Regions from separate parts of the Burkholderia singularis genome, predicted to be linked through region 1. Evidence: predicted binding sites of a transcription regulator. Region 1 holds the regulator's gene; each other region holds the start of a gene.
What was found. Region 1 encodes LexA, which represses DNA repair genes until DNA is damaged. Its sites were predicted from a motif close to ACTGTATNNNNATACAGT; they were not measured.

Region 1 (3,250 bases):
ATCGTATTCGGTTGCGCCGACCACTGTTCGAACGGCTGGCGTGCCGGCTGCCAGCTCAATCGTCATGCTCGTGCAGGTCGATTGCCGATAATTTCCAGCCGAACAGCCCGCTGCGATGGAAAATTGCGGCGTAGTGTGCATTGCTGTTGTTACGGCGGTAGATGACGACGAATTCGTCTACCCCTCGGTACGATGCACTAGTGCGCGGCGCCAGGTTGGGCGGCGCATCGGACGCCGGCGGCGCAGTTTGCGTCGTGGTGTCGGTGGCGGCTCCAGATACGGACGACGAAACGCCGCCGTTGTTTAACGGCGGTGCCGCGCCGGGCCCCGTGGCCGCTGCGGTGGACGGCTCGCTGCCGGCCGGGTTCAGTTCGGGGGGACGTTCACCAGGCTGAGCGCGTGGCGGTAAACCGCTCATCAACGCGGCGACGCCCTCTGGGGTTGCATACGCATCGACGAGCGGACCGACGAGTGCCGAACCGACGAGTGCACCGATGATGGCCAATGGATTGTCGCGCTGCCGGGCTTCGATACGCTGCATCAATTCATTGGTGAGCTGCTGCTTCAGGCTGCTGCGCAGCGCCGGAAAATCGACGTATTGACTGATCGCGTGGGCGTCGCGCGCGTCGATCGCCTGCTTGATTTGTCTGAGTGCGAGATATGGCGACGCGTACCCATAGACAATCATCGCGACGGCAATAACGAACATCGCGATGATAAAAAGCGGTTTCAGGACCCGTCTTTGCGGATGCGCGATAGCACTCAAACAGCCCCCTCGACGAACGAAATAGCGCTCGAGGATCAGAGACCTTGCTGTGTAAGCGAATGTTCCTCGGCGATGCAGCGATCGATCATGCGGCAGATCGCGTCGACCGTGCCGACCATGATGAACCGGGACGGCCCGTGGTAAACCCTTACCGGTGCACGTCGAGCGGGCTCCGCGTGATGGAGCGCGCTGTTCAGCGATACGCGTGCGAATGCGGGCAGTGCAGACGGCAGCAGCGACGGCTGCACGCCGGCGGCATGCGAATCCTCGACGAGCGGCGCGCAAGGCGTGCGTCCGCGCAGATGGCGCAGGCGGCCAAATTGTCGAAAGGGCAGCAGGCGGGCGAGGCGTTCCATAGGGTCCTCCAGATCCAAGCGAATGGAAAGGCGAAGCTGTAGCGGGGCCAACGGGCGATCAGAATTCGCCCGGGCGAATCAGTCCGACGGCGATACCTTCGAGCGCGAATTCCGCGCTGCCCGCCTTGACAAAGATATTTTCGTAATCCGGGTTTTCGGCGATCAGCTCGACGCCGCCGGCGTGACGCTTCAGGCGCTTGACCGTGACGTCATCGCCAAGCCGCGCGACGATGATCTGGCCATCCTTCGCCTCGCTGCGTTTTTGTACCGCGAGCAAATCTCCGTCGAGGATGCCGGCGTCGCGCATCGACAGCCCGCGCACCTTCAGCAGGTAGTCGGGCTTGCTCGAGAAGAGCGCCGGATCGCACGCGTAATGTTGTGAGATGTGCTCCTGCGCGAGGATCGGGCTGCCTGCGGCGACACGGCCGACGAGCGGCAGCGACAGCTGCATCAGCGCCGCATGCGGCAGCGGAAGCTGATGCGGCGCATCGTCGGTGCCGAGCAAGCGGATGCCGCGCGATGCGCCGGCCGCCAGTTCGATCACGCCCTTGCGCGCAAGCGCGCGCAAGTGCTCCTCGGCGGCGTTCGGCGAGCTGAACCCCAGTTCGGCGGCGATTTCCGCGCGGGTAGGGGGAAAGCCGGAGCGCTCGATCGCGCGGCGGATCAAGTCGAACACTTGCTGCTGACGGGCGGTGAGTTTGATCATGAGATGACTGTATGGATAGACAGTGTCTGTATTTTTATACAGTATCCACGGAAATTCAAGCGTTACTTGAGGTTCGACGCTATCGCATCGTTTCCGCCGTGGCTTCGCGCCGTCCTAGCGGCGTTTCGGCGGCAATAACCGTCCAGCGGCGTTTCATTACCACTTTTGAGTATTAAAAAATAAGGAACGATTATTTTTAATGATGAAACCCGTTCGTTAGACTGGCCCCACCTTGAACTGACGGCCTGCACATACACTTGGAGAACAACGGATGGTCAAGCGCAAAACGGGGTTGGGCAACGGCGCGCGGCGTCTCATCGCATCGGTCGCGCTCGGCGCAGCAGCCGTGCTCGGCGTGCTCACGCCCGCGCTGGCGGACACGACGTTTCTGAACGTCTCGTATGATCCGACGCGCGAGCTGTATCAAGACGTCAATCAGGCGTTCAGCAAGGAGTGGAAAGCCAAGACGGGTGAGACGGTCAATTTCAAGCAGTCGCACGGCGGCTCGGGCGCGCAGGCGCGCTCGGTGCTCGACGGCTTGCAGGCCGACGTCGTGACGCTCGCGCTCGCCTATGACATCGACGCGCTCGCGAACAAGGGCCTCGTCGACAAGGATTGGCAAAAACGTCTGCCGGACAACGCGTCGCCCTATACGTCGACGATCGTGTTTCTCGTGCGCAAGGGCAATCCGAAAGGCATCAAGGACTGGGACGACCTCGTGAAGCCGGGCGTGTCGATCGTCACGCCGAACCCGAAGACCTCGGGCGGCGCGCGCTGGAACTATCTCGCCGCGTGGGCGTATGCGCAGCACAAGCCGGGCGGCAGCGCGGAAACGGCCAAGGAATTCATCACGAAGCTCTATAAGAACGCGGGCGTGCTCGACTCCGGCGCGCGCGGCGCGACCACCAGCTTCGTGCAGCGTGGCATCGGCGACGTGCTGATCGCATGGGAAAACGAGGCGTTTCTGTCGGTCAAGGAATTCGGCGCCGACAAGTTCGAGATCGTCGTGCCGTCGGCCAGCATTCTGGCCGAGCCGCCGGTTGCGGTGGTCGACAAGGTGGTCGACAAGAAGGGCACGCGCAAGCTTGCACAGGCGTATCTGCAGTTCCTGTATAGCAAGGAAGGGCAGGAGATCGCCGCGCGCAACTATTACCGGCCGCGCGCGAAGGATGTGCCGGCCGCGCTGACGAAGCAGTTTCCGAAGCTGAAGCTGTACACGGTCGACGACACGTTCGGCGGCTGGACGCAAGCGCAGAAAACGCATTTCGCCGACGGCGGCGTGTTCGATTCGATCTACAAGCCGCAATAAGCCGGCGCGATAAGCGCCCGGTTGGACGCCGCGCGCGGCCCGCGCCGGTGCCGCCGGCGCAGATGGCGAACCGGACGGTGTTCGTGCTGTAGTGGCGCGAGCACCGTCCGGCG
Region 2 (3,250 bases), on a different replicon from region 1:
GCAAACGCTTGCCGCGCTCGAAGCGGAACTCGGTCACGACCAGGTCGCGTTGGCGACTTATCCCGGCCGCTTGCCCACGCGGGCGGCCAAGTTCGGTTCACCGTTCGGCAACCGGGTCGATCCGTTTACGCATCATTTGGCATTCCACCCCGGCCTTGATCTTGTCGCGCCCGCGGGCACGGCAATTCTCGCCACTGCCGCCGGACGCGTGAGTTTCTCCGGAGAGAAGCCCGGCTATGGCAAGGTTGTCGAGATCGATCACGGCCACGGTATTGTTACCCGTTATGCCCACGCATCGCGCTTGCTCGTACACGCAGGTCAACCCGTGTTGCCGGGCGACGTGATTGCCGAGGTGGGTTCGACCGGCCGCTCCACGGGGCCGCATCTGCATTTTGAGGTGTTGCGCGATGGTACGCCGACTGATCCCGAAATGTATTTGACGCTCTTCGATCATCATGCACCCGGTTGATTTGGTTTCCTTACGATCGCTGCAGCGCCGGCGCGCGCAGCAGAGGTATCGCGTGAGGCCGGTTCGCTCGCCAAGCGTGCTGCTCGCCATCATGTTCGGTTTTTGCGTGGTATGCGCGGCGGCGGGAGGCGCGGTTGCGCGGTTCGTTTGGCCGTTGCCTGCCGCATCTTGTCCGGCAATACCGCCTGGCGATGTGCTGCAAGCCGAACTCGTGCGTGCGCAGCTGGCCCTCACGCAGGAGCGTGCGTCAAAAGCAACCATCCAGCATCTGGCCGATGCGTCGGCTGCTGAACTGGCACATCTGAAGAACGATCTTCGTGTGCTGCGTAGTGTAGCCAGGCCGCGTGCTGCGTCGGCGCGACGATGATGGCGAGGGGCTTTGGCATTTCCAACGGAGATAATCATGTTCGGCAAAAATAAATCGATCAATTCGATTTCGACCAAGATCACGACGCTGATTTCCAGTGATGTGCAGATCGTCGGGGATGTGGAGTTTGGTGAAGGATTACGAATTGATGGCCGCATTACCGGCCATGTAGTCAGCAGACCGGGTAGCCAGACGCTGCTGGTGGTGAGCGACCAGGGGACGATCGACGGTAACGTACACGGCCACGACGTGGTGGTGAACGGTACGATCAACGGAGATGTGACGGCTGAGCACTTCGTGGAGTTGCAGCCGCAAGCCCGTATTACGGGCAACATTGCATACCAACAGTTGCGAATGGATTGCGGCGCCGCCGTGGACGGCAAGCTGACGCGGCGCGAGAACGCGCCGGGGATGGATGCGGGGCAGCCGGCACGGCTGTTACAGGCCATTGCAGCAAGCGATAGCGAGGGTCCGAGCCACGAGGCGCGGCGGATGGCGGACGAACTCCGCGTTTGATCAGGTTGCAGCGACTTCGGATACTGCGGTGCATCGTGTTCAAGCTACAACGAAGGTAGCGTGGCTTCCCCGCGTTCTCTCCATCCGGAGCCTCCGATTACGCGGTCGTCTCTTTTGCCTGCAGAGCAGCGAATGACGAGCGCGACCCGCGTGTGCGAGCCAATGCTTTGATGAATCGCATAGGGCTGGGCGCCTGGCGCAACGCTGGAAATGCGGCAGCGCAGGGCGGCGTTTCAGCAAGCGATTCGGCGCGTGGACTATCTGCCCGCATGCGCCGCCAGATGCTGGCGAATCAACGATAGGTAACGGTCGCCAACCGAATGATCTGTATCGTCGCGCTGAGCGGGATAGCGCAGCGAGATCGGCGGCCAGACGCCTAGATAGCGGCATACAGCCGACAGATAAGGCTTGCGGACGCGTCCCATGTGCCGCGCAGCGCGTTCGACGCGTTCGTCACCGACTTGGCTGCGCAGCCACGCGAGGATTTGGCGGTCTGTTTCGTTGACGATGCGGACCAGGTGCTCCATCTCACACCTCACTGGCTATAAATACAGTACTGTTAATTTATCCAGTATTGGGCGGATGTGCAACATCAATAAATGGGGTGCGAAGAATTGCAAGCGCTCCGAACCGCTTTTAAAGGGTGTCGATACGAGAGGGGCATCGAGATTGCGGTTGGCCGATTTTTGACGGTAATTTGGTTATCGCCATCGTCCATGCCATGCTCGAAGAACGCTGCGGGGAGGCTTCGAGCGAGGCTCGGACGAGGCGCTGAGGAGTCCGGACAACAGATGAATGCGGTTTAGCCACCCGTTGGATGCGTTCGTTCGAAACGCAACTTTTCGGCGGCAATGGCGTATGGGGCCGGCGAGCGGGGTTTTTGCCGTCAGCGGGCAGCGCATCCAGCGCGAGGTGCTTTCACTTGCATCGGGCTCGTCGGAAAAGACGCCACGGCGGATAGGCGGGCGTGAACGCTCGATGAATTGGACGCGATATTTGAAACGATTTATCGGAGCGCGCGTATTCGACGATGCCCGCCGGGCAGGGAGTTTCGGACGACGAACGACCGGAGTGTCCCGTGACGGCTGTATGATAAATAAGGCCGAACCCGCCCGCCCATCAGATATGGGCGGGCGTACTACATGTACTACCCGATCCGTGCGGGATGCATGGCAGCAGACTATTGCCGCTCAATTATCCTCGCCCGGCCACCAAGGCTTGGGGGCGCGGTCGATCAGATAGTCGTCCAGATCCTTGCCCTCGAGCCACTTTGGCCGCGGGCCGCGACCGGACCATGAGCGTCCCGACGATGGGTCGTAATACTTGGCTTCGGCACGACGTTTGCGCTCCGGCTTCAAGTAACCGAGTGCGCGCATTACTTCGTCCTGCGTAATATTGTACAGCTCGACTTGTTCCTTGAATGCCGCGAGCGCTGCGCGTTTTTCATCATTCTTGGCTTCTGCCAGACGGATATTGGTGTCGCGCAACTGCGCTTGGAGTTCCTGGAGGGTTGGGTTCACGATCAAATCGAAGTTGAATACGGTACTGAGCCGCAATGATACAAGACACTTGCGGAGTGGGGAAATCCGAAGTACCGGGCTAGCGGTTTTCGGACGGATTTTAATGCTTGCATTGGGATTACTGCCGTGAAGATTCACTCGCTTACCGCTTCGAGGAGACGGTAGCGAATGGCGGTAATTGTGAGTTATATGAACTCGTTCGTACAGCCTCTGCTGATAAGTGCCGGCCCGAGCCGCGCGGGCCTGGGCGCTGTTCGGCTGTTTCTCACGCATCCAACTTGCATTCCTGTTGGAAAAGCGGTCGCGGGAGGGCGGGGCATCATTCGAACGCGACTGGGAGCAATACGCCGATCTCATGCGGGACGAAGGCGCGCCGCT
Region 3 (3,250 bases), 1.1 Mb from region 1:
TCACGTCGACGCTGGCTGCGATATTCGCCGGCGCGTGCGCGGGCTTCGTCACCGGCTGGCTGAACGTGCGCCTGAAAATCATGGATCTGCTCGCGAGCATTCTGATGATGATCGCGCTCTATTCGGTGAACCTGCGGATCATGGGCCGGCCGAACGTGCCGCTCATCACCGAGCCGACGCTCTTCACGGCGCTCCAGCCTGACTGGCTGCCCGATTACGTGCTGCGGCCGGCGTTGTTGTTCGTGGTGGTGGTTGTCGCGAAGCTCGGGCTCGACTGGTTTTTCTCGTCGCAATTGGGCCTCGCGATGCGTGCAACCGGCGCGAATCCGCGCATGGCGCGTGCACAGGGCATCGCGACCGGCCGCGCGACGCTCGCCGGGATGGCGTTGTCCAACGCGCTCGTCGCGCTCGCCGGCGCATTGTTTGCGCAGACGCAGGGCGGCGCCGATATCTCGATGGGGATCGGCACGATCGTGATCGGTCTGGCCGCGGTGATCATCGGCGAGACGCTCGTGCCCGCACGCCGGCTCGTGTTCACGACGTTCGCCGTCGTGCTCGGGGCGATTCTTTATCGTTTCTTCATCGCGCTCGCGCTCAACAGCGATTTCATCGGGCTGAAGGCGCAGGATCTGAATCTCGTGACGGCCGTGCTGGTGACGCTCGCGCTGGTGTTGCCCGCGACGCGCAAGAAGCTGTTCGCCCGCAAGACGGGAGGGGCGTGAAATGCTGTTGGCGCAAGATCTGAAGTTGACGTTCAACCCCGGCACGCCGATCGAGACGCGTGCGCTGCGCGGGCTTTCGCTCGAGATTCCGAACGGCCAGTTCGTTACCGTGATCGGCTCGAACGGCGCCGGCAAGTCGACGTTCCTGAACGCGGTCAGCGGCGACCAGATGGTCGATTCGGGGAGCATCACGATCGACGGCGCCGATGTCACGCGCAAGCCCGCGTGGGATCGTGCGCCGCTCGTCGCGCGCGTGTTCCAGGACCCGATGGCGGGCACCTGCGAGGCGCTGACGATCGAGGAAAACATGGCGCTCGCGCTTGCGCGCGGCGAGCGGCGCGGTTTTCGGGCGGCGCTGAACCGCGCGTCGCGCGAGCTGTTTCGCGACAAGCTGCGGCTGCTCAATCTCGGGCTCGAAAACCGCTTGACCGATCGGATCGGTTTGCTGTCGGGCGGGCAGCGGCAGGCGGTGAGCTTGTTGATGGCGTCGCTGCGACCGTCGCGGATTCTGCTGCTCGACGAGCACACGGCCGCGCTCGATCCGAAGACGGCCGCGTTCGTGCTGGAGTTGACCGCGCGGATCGTCGCCGACGGCAAACTGACGACGATGATGGTCACGCACAGCATGCGGCAGGCGCTCGATTACGGCGATCGCACGGTGATGCTGCATCAAGGGCAGGTGGTGCTCGACGTAGCCGGCGATGCGCGGCGCGGGCTCGACGTGCCCGATCTGCTGAAGATGTTCGAGCAGACGCGGCGTGAGCAGCTCGATGATGATGCGTTGCTGCTTGGCTGAGATTCGCAAGCGGGGCGGCGGCATGGCCGCGCGGCCGTGTCGTCGGCCGCGCGCGCGGCTGGCGTGTCGCATGAAGAAGTTGCTTGCCGTGGTTCGGCGACGGCGGGTGGTTGCGGTGCGCCGGTTGGGCGGCAATCGCGCGCGAGCGGGCTTTTCGTGGGCGCGCACGCGGTTGCCTGCCAGAGTCCGCGCCGGTTTTCCGCCGCCTATCCTCTGACGAACGGTTAGTTTCGCATCGGCGTTGTGTACCGCGAGTGCGTTGCCATATACTGTATATATATACAGTTATCGGTGATGCGATGTCCGTTTCCTCCGTCTCCCTCGAATCGCTCCATCCTTCGCTCTGGCGCGGCTCCCAGCTTGCGCGCGGCGGGCCGCGCACGCTCGATACCGGCTTCGCGTCGTTGTCCGCCGAGCTGCCGGGAGGCGGCTGGCCCGTTGACGGGCTCGTCGAAATGCTCGTGCCGCATGCGGGTTGCGGCGAGTTGCGCGTGCTTGCGCCCGCGCTGGCCGCCGCCGGCAGCGCACGGCGGCCGTTGGTGCTCGTCGCGCCGCCGTATGTGCCGCATGCATGTGCGCTTGCCAGCCTCGGCATACCGCTTGATGCGTTGCTATGGCTGCGCGCCGAACGCGGCGGGGACGCACTGTGGGCGGCCGAGCAGGCCCTCAAGACCGGCTGCTGCGGAGCGCTTTTGCTTTGGCAGCAGGACGTGCGCGTCGAGGCGCTGCGTCGCTTGCACGTTGCCGCCGCCCGCGCGGGCGACACGCTGTGCGTGGTGTGCCGGCCGCCGTCGGCGGCGCGGCAGCCGTCGCCCGCGGTGCTGCGCGTCGCGCTTCATCCGGCTGCAGGCGGCGTGTCGGTCGAGATCGTCAAGCGTCGCGGGCCGGCGCACGGCGCGCCGCTCGCGCTCGAATTGCCGTCGCCCATCGTGGAGAGCCGCTATGCGCGTCTTGCTCGCTATCCATTTGCCTCGTCTGCCGCTCGACGTGTGCGTACCGCAGTCGCTTGAGCGCGCTGCGGGTTGCGGGTGCGGCGTCGATGACGGGGCGGCTGCAAAGCGTGAGCTTGCAACCAGGCATGGGCAAGCGGCAAAACGCAACCCTGCGGGGCCTGGGCACGACACCGGAAGCCAGCGCGCCGCGGGCTGCGTGGTGCTCGAGCAAGGCGTCGTGCTGATCGCAGACGCGTGCGCCGGTGCGCGTGGCGTGCGCGTGGGCATGAAGCGCGGCGGCGTGCTGACGTTATCGCCCGGCACGCGGCTCATCGAGCGCGATCCGCTGCGCGAGGCCGATGCGTTGCGCGCCGTTGCGCTCGCGTTGTTGAAGTTTTCGCCCTGTGTGGCGCTCGAAGACGAAGCCACGCTGATCGTCGATGTCGGGGCGAGCTTGCGTTTGTTCGGCGGTTTGCCGTCGTTGTGCCGGCAGGTGCGGGCGACGCTCGCCACGCTCGGTTATGCATCGCGCCTCGCGGTCGCACCGACTGGGGGCGGCGCATGGCTGCTTGCGCGAGCGCCGGATGGCCGGTGTGCCCGGCGCCGCGTCACGCGTCTTGCGTCGCTCGTGCGCGCGCTCGATGCGCTGCCATGCGAGCTGCTGCCCGGTGCGCGTCCGTATGCGGACTGGTTGCGCGGTCTCGGCTGCCGCACGCTTGCCGATCTGCGCCGCTTGCCGCGTGCGGGGCTGCAGCGCCGTTGCGGCCCCGCGCTCGTCGCCGCGCTCGATCGTGCTTATG

Region 2: a site for LexA is predicted at 1,890-1,907, ahead of AQ611_RS21430 (CppA family protein). Genes of this name have one in related genera too.
Region 3: a site for LexA is predicted at 1,787-1,804, ahead of imuA (translesion DNA synthesis-associated protein ImuA). Genes of this name have one in related genera too.

Annotation. Positions count from the first base shown of each region.
Region 1 is NZ_CP013448.1:2,481,114-2,484,363, reverse strand. It holds gene AQ611_RS10940 (DUF2939 domain-containing protein) at 56-766, opposite strand; gene AQ611_RS10935 (hypothetical protein) at 802-1,122, opposite strand; gene lexA (transcriptional repressor LexA) at 1,181-1,828, opposite strand; gene AQ611_RS10925 (sulfate ABC transporter substrate-binding protein) at 2,100-3,137, shown strand.
Region 2 is NZ_CP013449.1:1,357,788-1,361,037, reverse strand. It holds gene AQ611_RS21445 (M23 family metallopeptidase) at 1-469, shown strand, start outside; gene AQ611_RS21435 (bactofilin family protein) at 873-1,352, shown strand; gene AQ611_RS21430 (CppA family protein) at 1,610-1,879, opposite strand; gene AQ611_RS25870 (H-NS histone family protein) at 2,543-2,872, opposite strand.
Region 3 is NZ_CP013448.1:3,571,960-3,575,209, reverse strand. It holds gene AQ611_RS15750 (ABC transporter permease) at 1-722, shown strand, start outside; gene AQ611_RS15745 (ABC transporter ATP-binding protein) at 724-1,518, shown strand; gene imuA (translesion DNA synthesis-associated protein ImuA) at 1,818-2,528, shown strand; gene AQ611_RS15735 (Y-family DNA polymerase) at 2,461-3,250, shown strand, end outside.